One region of the Aeromonas rivuli genome, then DNA from elsewhere that is predicted to be linked to it. Evidence: riboswitches for the same ligand, from Rfam matches in the RefSeq annotation. Region 1 holds a riboswitch; the other holds the start of a gene.
What was found. A riboswitch is a leader RNA that binds a small molecule or an ion and turns the genes downstream of it on or off. The one in region 1 is predicted to bind thiamine pyrophosphate.

Region 1 (4,209 bases):
TGCCGGTTGTGGCGCCATTGGCTTCATGCCTCTTCCTTGAGGTTGGCGGCTTGATGGTAAATTTCGCCCCCCTTCTCCTTGAACGTTTCCGCCATCTTGGCCATGCCGCTCTCCACCTCGGCCTGCACCCGCTGCTGCTGGCCATTCATGTCCACCAGCTTCACCTCTATGGTCTCCAGCTTGGCGGCATCGAGTCTGGCGGCGTAGTCGCGCACGTCCTGGGTGATCTTCATGGAGCAGAACTTGGGGCCGCACATGGAACAGAAGTGCGCCACCTTGCCGGACTCCTGGGGCAGGGTCTCGTCGTGATAGGCACGGGCTGTCTCGGGATCCAGCGCCAGGTTGAACTGATCCTCCCAGCGGAACTCGAAGCGCGCCTTGGACATGGCGTTGTCGCGGATCTGGGCGCCCGGGTGACCCTTGGCGAGATCCGCTGCGTGGGCGGCAATCTTGTAGGTGATGAGGCCCTGTTTGACGTCCTCCTTGTTTGGCAGCCCCAGATGCTCCTTGGGGGTGACGTAGCAGAGCATGGCGCAGCCGTACCAGCCGATCATGGCGGCACCTATGCCGGAGGTGAAGTGATCGTAGCCGGGGGCGATATCGGTGGTGAGCGGGCCCAGGGTATAGAAGGGCGCCTCGTGGCAGTGCTCCAGCTGCTCGGTCATGTTGCGCTCGATCATGTGCATGGGCACGTGACCCGGCCCCTCGATCATCACCTGCACATCGTACTCCCAGGCGATCTTGGTGAGCTCCCCCAGGGTGCGCAGCTCGGCGAACTGCGCCTCGTCGTTGGCATCATAGATTGAGCCCGGACGCAGGCCGTCGCCTAAGGAAAGCGCCACGTCATAGGCGGCGCAGATCTCGCAGATCTCGCGGAAATGCTCATAGAGGAAGCTCTCCTTGTGGTGGGAGAGGCACCATTTGGCCATGATGCTGCCGCCACGGGAGACGATGCCGGTGAGGCGCTTGGCGGTCATGGGCACGTAGCGCAGCAAGACACCGGCGTGGATAGTGAAGTAATCCACCCCCTGCTCGGCTTGTTCGAGCAGGGTGTCGCGGAACAACTCCCAGGTGAGATCCTCGGCGATGCCGTTGGTCTTCTCCAGGGCCTGATAGATGGGCACTGTGCCGATGGGCACCGGGCTGTTGCGCAGTATCCACTCGCGGGTCTCGTGGATGTAGCGGCCGGTGGAGAGATCCATGACGGTGTCGGCGCCCCAGCGGGTGGACCAGACCAGCTTCTCCACCTCCTCCTCGATGCTGGAGGTGACCGCCGAGTTGCCGATGTTGGCGTTGATCTTCACCAGGAAGTTGCGGCCGATGATCATCGGCTCGGCCTCCGGGTGGTTGATGTTGCTTGGGATGATGGCGCGGCCGGCGGCCACCTCGGCGCGCACGAATTCCGGGGTGATGTTTTCCGGCAGGCGGGCGCCGAAGCCCTGGCCGGGATGCTGGGTCAGCAGCAGCTCGGAGCGCACCCGCTCACGACCCATGTTCTCGCGAATGGCGATGAACTCCATCTCCGGGGTGATAATGCCCTGGCGGGCATAGTGCAGCTGGCTGACCCACTTGCCAGCCTTGGCGCGGCGCGCCTTGGGCAAATTATCGAAGCGCAGGTGATCCAGCCCCTCGTCGGCGAGGCGCTCCTGGGTGAAGTGGGAACTCAGCCCCTCCAGGGATTCGGTGTCGCCCCGCTCCAGGATCCACTGTTCACGCAGACGCGGCAGACCGCGGCGCACGTCGATCTCGGCCAGCTCGTCACCATAGGCACCCGAGGTGTCATAGACCGGCACGGATTCATTGGCTTCGAACTTGGGGTGCTCCTCGCTGCCACCGATGAAGGTATCGGCCAGGGCGATCTCCCGCAGCCCCACCTGAATGTCTGGGCGCGAGCCCTGGATGAAGATGCGTCTGGAGTTGGGGTGGGCCATGCCCTTCAAGTTATCGATAAAGCGCTGGGCGCTGGCGCGTTGCTGACGACGGCTGGCGACGGCTGGCTTGATCTGTTCAGATACGGCGTTTTCTGAAACGGACTCTGCTTCTGGTGCGGACTGGATGGGGGTAGACATAGCAAAACTCACATTAACTGGTTGAAGTTATGGGTGTTTGCTTGTCTGGAGTTCGAGGAGAAGTGATGAACCTGTGGGTGAGATGTGCTTCAAGAGGGAGCGAGCCCGGGAGCTGTGCCTCCCGGCTCTGCTGTCTGGATCCCCCCTGTTCGGGCGGGCCGTGTGACGCCGCGATGGACAGGCTGGACGGGACAGACTCCCTCTTGTGCGCCCTGACTCATCGCGGATTGACCCTTCGATGAGCGGGAGAGGCTTGTCCCTCTCCCCGCGCGGCAACCCACTGGTTACCCTTGTTTCCCTTCGCAGGTTCTAGCCTGATCAGGTTCCACGGATCCCGAATTAACGGTCTCAGCTTCGCGTCGTTCGACGGTCGGCACTCCGACAAGATGTGCGCCAGTATATACGGCCTATCTTTTAACTCAACCATGATTTTTTCACTACAATGAACCTTGTTCATTAACATAGGGATGATGTTTATTATGAACCACAAAAAGACACTTATTCTTGGCATGTGCTGCTTCGGTTTATATGGATGCGACAGTAGCAATGACAGCAAGACTCTGGCCGAGCAATTTATTTATGATCCCGCGACACAGGTTATTGAAGATGACCAGCATACATCAGTGTTTATTTCGGCATTAAATATGAATGGACTGGATACTGGCAAGATAAAAAACATCTCCTTCCATATAAAAACAAAAAATGGCAATTTTGCCAAGCCCGTCTCTGCCACATATGATTGGAGCTATCTATCCAACAATGGACTATTCAATGCTACAAATAACAGCGTGCAAGTTCCGATATTTGGCCTCTACAGTGACTATCTGAATGAGCTCACGATAGACATTCAGTATATCGATGACAGCATCTACTCATTTCCGAAGGCGATCCCCGCGGCCACCTATGTAGATAGTGCGGGTATTTACGACAACGTTAGCATCAGCATCAAGCCAACCGCCACACCGAGTTACAGTTATTTTTATCTGAAAGGGCAGCTCAAGACCCCCATTATTATGGATATAGATGGTGAAGTACGCTGGGATGCAGGTATAAAAAGGAATTCCAACCCATCAATTTTCATCAACAATACTTTTTGGACAGGGAATTTTAAGGGGGCGGCTACCGCTATCGATACTCTGTCTCTATATGGGAAAACTGGTTTTTTGAATGTCAGTGGCACAAGGATGGGTAGCGATTCTTATTTTCATCACAATATAGATCCAGGCAAGAATGGGGTGCTAATTGAACTGGACGGCACTACCGACGGGGTATTAAAAATAGAGTCATTCTTAAGTGAAATAGACGAGTCAGGCAATGTGATTAAAGAGTGGGATCTCGGCAAGATATTTTCTGAATATATGGTGCAGGAGGGGGATGACCCCAGCAACTTTGTCAGAAACGGGGTGGATTGGTTCCATATGAACGCAGCCACTTATGATCCAGCCGATGACACCTTGCTGGTCTCCAGCCGTGAAAACTTCGTGGTAAAACTGGATTACAACACAGGGAAAATCATCTGGTTACTGGGAGATGAAACTAAACACTGGTACTCCTACCCTTCTCTACAAAAGTTGGCCTTGTCACTCTCCTCAGGGCAAGTGCCTATAGGGCAGCATGCTGTATCTATCACCAAAGAAGGGAAATTGATGCTGTTCAACAACGGGCTGAAGAGTTTCAATCATCCCTCTGGCACCCCTGCTGGCATCGACCTCGCAACCAGCCAGACAGCCATCTTCGATATTGATAGTCAGAACAAAACTGGCCAGATGATTTGGAGTTTTGACGATGGTATTTATTCGGATATCTGCTCGAGTATCTATCAGGACCAGCTATCTGACCAAGGGGACTTTCTGATCAACTACGCAGCCGCCGATGACAGAACCCGAGTTGTCATCCAGGGAATAAACAAAGAGAAACAGAAACTGTTCGAGTTTACCTACCCAAGCCCAACCCCCTGCGCCACCTCATGGAACGCGATCCAGATTCCTCTCGAGAACATTCACTTCCAATAGGCAACAAGCTAGCGCCACCCGTGGCGCTAGCGCCTTAGTCATCCTCCGGATTGGGGATCAATATCTCGAGCAGCCGCCCTTCGGCATCCCGACTCAACACCAGACAGCGACCCTGTTGCAGATCCCCG
Region 2 (4,209 bases), 1.2 Mb from region 1:
TGGCGAGATCAAAGTCGAAGCGCAGTGCCTGATAGATGGCCACTTCCAGGGTGGTGGACTTGGGGCCGCCCCCCAGGGCCAGCACAGTGGTGAAGCTGGTGAAACAGAGCATGAAGATGAGGCTGGCGAGCCCCGGCAGGGCGGCGCGAATGAGCGGCCACTCCAGCAAGCGGAAGATGTGTGAGGAGCGCATGCCCAGCTGACTGGCCAGGCGCCAGCTCGATTCGGGGATGGTCTCCAGGCTCTGCAGCAGCAGACGGGCCGCCAGGGGCATGTTGAAGAAGACATGGGCCAGCAAGATGCCAAACAGGCCATACAGATAGTTGCCAGGATCCAGGCCGAGGGCTCGCAGCAGCTGCGGCAGCCAGCCCTGGCGGCCATGGACCGCCACTATGCCGAAGATGGCGATGATGACCGGCAGCACCAGGGAGAGGCCAAACAGCTTGAGCAGCAGGCGACGGCCGGGGAAACGGCGCCGGGCCAGGGCGCGGGCCACCGGAATGGCGAGACCCAGGCTAAGCAGGGTTGAGAGCAGGGCCTGTCCCAGACTGAAACCCAGTACATGGCGCAGATAGGGGTCTGCGAGCAGGCCGGACAGGGAGAGGGTCCCCGCCTGCCACAACAGGGCCAGCAGGGGCCCCAGGGCTAGCAACAAGATGAGACTGGTGGCGCCGAGACCCGGCAGCCACCAGCAGGGGCGGGTCTGATTCACTGAGTGACGGCTTGCAGCCACTCGCGGATCCAGCCCTTGCGGTTGCTCGCCACCTCATCAGAGGAGAAGCTCAGGGTCTTGGCCGGGGTGATCATCTGTTCGAAGCCTTTGGGCAATTCGGTATTGATCACCGGATACATCCAGTTGCCGGTCGGGATCACCTGCTGGAAGGCGGGACTTATCATGAACTGAAGAAACTGATCCGCCAGCTTCTCCTGCTTGCTGCCCGCCAGCTTGGCGGCCACTTCCACCTGACGATAGTGGCCTTCGCTAAAGGCGGCAGCCTGATACTGGCTCTTCTGCTCGGCAATCAGATGATACGCGGGGGAGCTGGTGTAGGAGAGCACCATGTCAGCCTCGCCATCCATGAACATGCCATAGGCCTCGGACCAGCCCTTGGTGACGGTGACCGTCTTCTTGGCAAGCTGAGCCCAGGCTGCAGGCGCCTCATCCCCGTAGACCGACTTCATCCACAGCATCAGCCCCTGACCCGGGGTGGAGGTGCGCGGATCCTGATAGATCACCTTGAGATCCGGGCGCTCGACCAGCTCTTTCAGGCTAGTGGGGGGCTGCTTGAGTTTGTCCTTGTTGTAGACGAAGGCGAAGTAGCCGTAGTCGTAGGGGACGAAGGTGTCGTCTTGCCAGCCACCCGGCACCCTGAGGGCGCTCAAATCGAGATGATGCTTGGCAAAGAGGTCGCTCTTCTTGGCCTCTGCCACCAGCGCATCATCCAGTCCCAATACCAGATCCGCCTTGCCATGGCCCCCTTCGAGGCGCAACCGGTTGAGGATGGCGACCCCATCTTCGAGGGGAACAAGATTGAGGGTGCAAGCACACTGCTGCTCGAAGGCTTGCTTGATCTTGGGACCGGGTCCCCACTCGGAGGCGAAAGAGTCATAGGTATAGACGGTGAGAATCTGGGGCGAGGCTGCGTTGGCGGCGACGGAGATCAACAGGCCAGCGGCGGCAGTGAGCATGGTTTTCATCTATGGCACTCCTGTGAGGTGCCGACGGATGAGGAGGCGCTGTGCGCCTCTAGCCTCAAATTCCTCCGCCAGCATTATCTGGATCAGGTTCACGGGTATCATCTCAGCGCCTGGGCGCACCCCGTTTGAGCAAGGAGTCGCATTGTATTAACCTTCTGGAGGGCAGGCCAGCACAATCTGGTGTCGGGCCAGGCCCCAGTCGAGAGAGGAGTTCTGCGTGATCATCAGTACCAAGGAAAGGCGCGCCTTCCAGCGCATGATTATCAATGCCCCTATCACCCTCTATCAGGGCGATACCGTGCTGATGGGGATCTGCCGGGATCTCAGCGCCACGGGCATGGGCATATTGGTCAATGAGCACAATCTGGAGCTCGGTCTGCCGATCCGGGTCAGCCTGGCCACCCACAGCAACCTGTTGCCACCGTTCGAGGCTCAGGCGCGCATCATCCGGGAGCTGGATGCGCAAGAGGGGACCTTGCTGGCGGTGGAGTTCCTTCCCATCCGTTGATAGGGCGCTCGCGGGGCGTTGCATCATCCATCTCCGGTCTGCTTGCGGCGCGAAAGTGGGGGCGAGATGGGATGACCCGCCGGCCCTTTTACCCTCCCACCTCCTCGCTGCGCACCGCCTGAATACTCAACTGGCCACTGTCTACCAGCGTCTTGCTGCTCGCGGCCAGCTGGCCTGGGGGTAACTCGGCGGGGCCGGTTGGTTCCATCAACAGGTAGCGTTGACCTTCCCACATCAGGCTCTCCTGGCTGCTCTGGACGGGCAGTGCGACGCCGAGCAGGGCATGGCCCGGTACGAATACCATGATCTGGGGGAGTTCTGGGAAGAGTTGCGCCAGCAGCGCGGCCATCAGGGTCACCTTGCTGTCGCAATCCCCACGATTCTGCTCCAGCACCTGACGGGGGGTAAGCAGACCTCGCCCCCCCCGGCCGCTGGGTTCATCGAGCAGCAAGTAGGGAATGTTCTGCACAAAATCGAGCACCCGGGCCGTGGTGTTCTGATAGGCCTCAAACTCGGTGGCCCCCCCCTGTTTGAGCAGGTCGGCAAGGGGCGCCAGTTCGTTGCGGCTCTCCAGGGCAATGCGCACATGATCCTGCTTGATGGCTCTGCTGCCATCGGGCGGGGTGAAGTACTGGAAGTAGTATTGCCGCAGCCACCCCTGCTCCAGTTCGGCGCGGCGACTCTCCACCCAGGCGATGGCCGCTTGCGCCTTATCCTGGTTACGGCTCTTGAGGCTCAGCTCGAAGGCGGGCCTTGCCAGGGAAAACTGCACCTCGGGAAACTTGTCATTCGCCTCGCGCAGCAGGCTCTGCCAGACATCTTCTTGCATCCGTGCCGGGCGATAGGCGATAAGCGGCGGCAAGGAACCGGTCGCCAACTGATAGCTGAGTTGCTGGGTCTCCCCTTTGTTGTCCTGCCAGCCCACATTGAGCAGACCTGCGCTGTTGATAAAGTGGCTCTGGGCGGCAAGCGCCTGGTTTATCCCACCCAGGCTCAGCAGCAAAGAGAGGCGCCATGTCATGACTAAGAGGGTTCTGCTCATCGGGGGTCAACATCTCCTGTGGGGTCGGCACAGCCATGAAAACGGGGAGCCAAGGCTCCCCGTTCATACTACAGCGTTCAGCGTCAGCTGACCTGCCTGACGTCGATGGCATCCCGATCCCGGGTGGCGATGTGGTGATGTCGTCCGTCAGGCATCGATGATGTTCAGACTCAGATCCAGCTCGGCTGCCGTGCTTCGAAAGCATCGATGGCGGCCCCGTGTTGCAGGGTCAGGCCGATGGCATCCAGGCCGTTGAGCAGGCAGTAGCGGCGGAACTCGTCGATCTCGAAGCTAAAACACAGCGCACCGGCGCGCACCTGGTTCGCCTCCAGATCCACGTCGATCTCGATTCCCGGCTGGGCGGCAACCAGCTGGAACAGCGCCTCAACCTCATCCTCTTTCAGGCGCACCGGCACCAGGCCGTTGTTGATGGCGTTACCGTAGAAGATGTCGGCAAAGCTCGGCGCAATGATGGTCTTGAAGCCGTAATCCGCCAGCGCCCAGGGGGCGTGCTCGCGGCTCGAGCCACAGCCGAAGTTCTCCCGGGCCAGCAGGATGCTGGCACCGGCATAGCGCGGCTGGTTGAGCACGAACTCCGGGTTGGGCTGCTGGCCGGCGTCATCCAGGAAGCGCCAGTCGTGGAACAGGTGCTTGCCAAAACCGGTGCGGTTCACTTTTTGCAAAAACTGCTTGGGAATGATTGCGTCGGTATCGACGTTGGCGCTGTCGAGGGGGACGACGATCCCTTGGTGTTGCTTGAAGCCTGTCATCTTGTTGATCTCCAATTACAGCGCGCGAATGTCGGCGAAACGACCGGTAACGGCGGCGGCGGCGGCCATGGCCGGGCTCACCAGATGGGTGCGGCCGGCGCGACCCTGGCGACCCTCGAAGTTGCGGTTGCTGGTGGAGGCGCAGCGCTCCCCCGGTTGCAGCCGGTCGTTGTTCATGGCCAGACACATGG

Region 2: linked by a shared signal. The riboswitch ahead of thiB (thiamine ABC transporter substrate binding subunit) and the one ahead of thiC (phosphomethylpyrimidine synthase ThiC) in region 1 are both predicted to bind thiamine pyrophosphate.

The regions. Positions count from the first base shown of each region.
Region 1 is NZ_CP079742.1:383,830-388,038, reverse strand. Features, by position in the region: gene thiE (thiamine phosphate synthase) at 1-27, opposite strand, end outside; gene thiC (phosphomethylpyrimidine synthase ThiC) at 24-2,069, opposite strand; TPP riboswitch at 2,347-2,460, opposite strand; gene KYK33_RS01725 (aryl-sulfate sulfotransferase) at 2,549-4,081, shown strand; gene KYK33_RS01720 (hypothetical protein) at 4,116-4,209, opposite strand, start outside.
Region 2 is NZ_CP079742.1:3,549,200-3,553,408, reverse strand. Features, by position in the region: gene thiP (thiamine/thiamine pyrophosphate ABC transporter permease) at 1-733, opposite strand, end outside; gene thiB (thiamine ABC transporter substrate binding subunit) at 709-1,698, opposite strand; TPP riboswitch at 1,742-1,832, opposite strand; gene KYK33_RS16340 (PilZ domain-containing protein) at 1,916-2,206, shown strand; gene KYK33_RS16335 (transglutaminase domain-containing protein) at 2,295-3,248, opposite strand; gene leuD (3-isopropylmalate dehydratase small subunit) at 3,419-4,018, opposite strand; gene leuC (3-isopropylmalate dehydratase large subunit) at 4,034-4,209, opposite strand, start outside.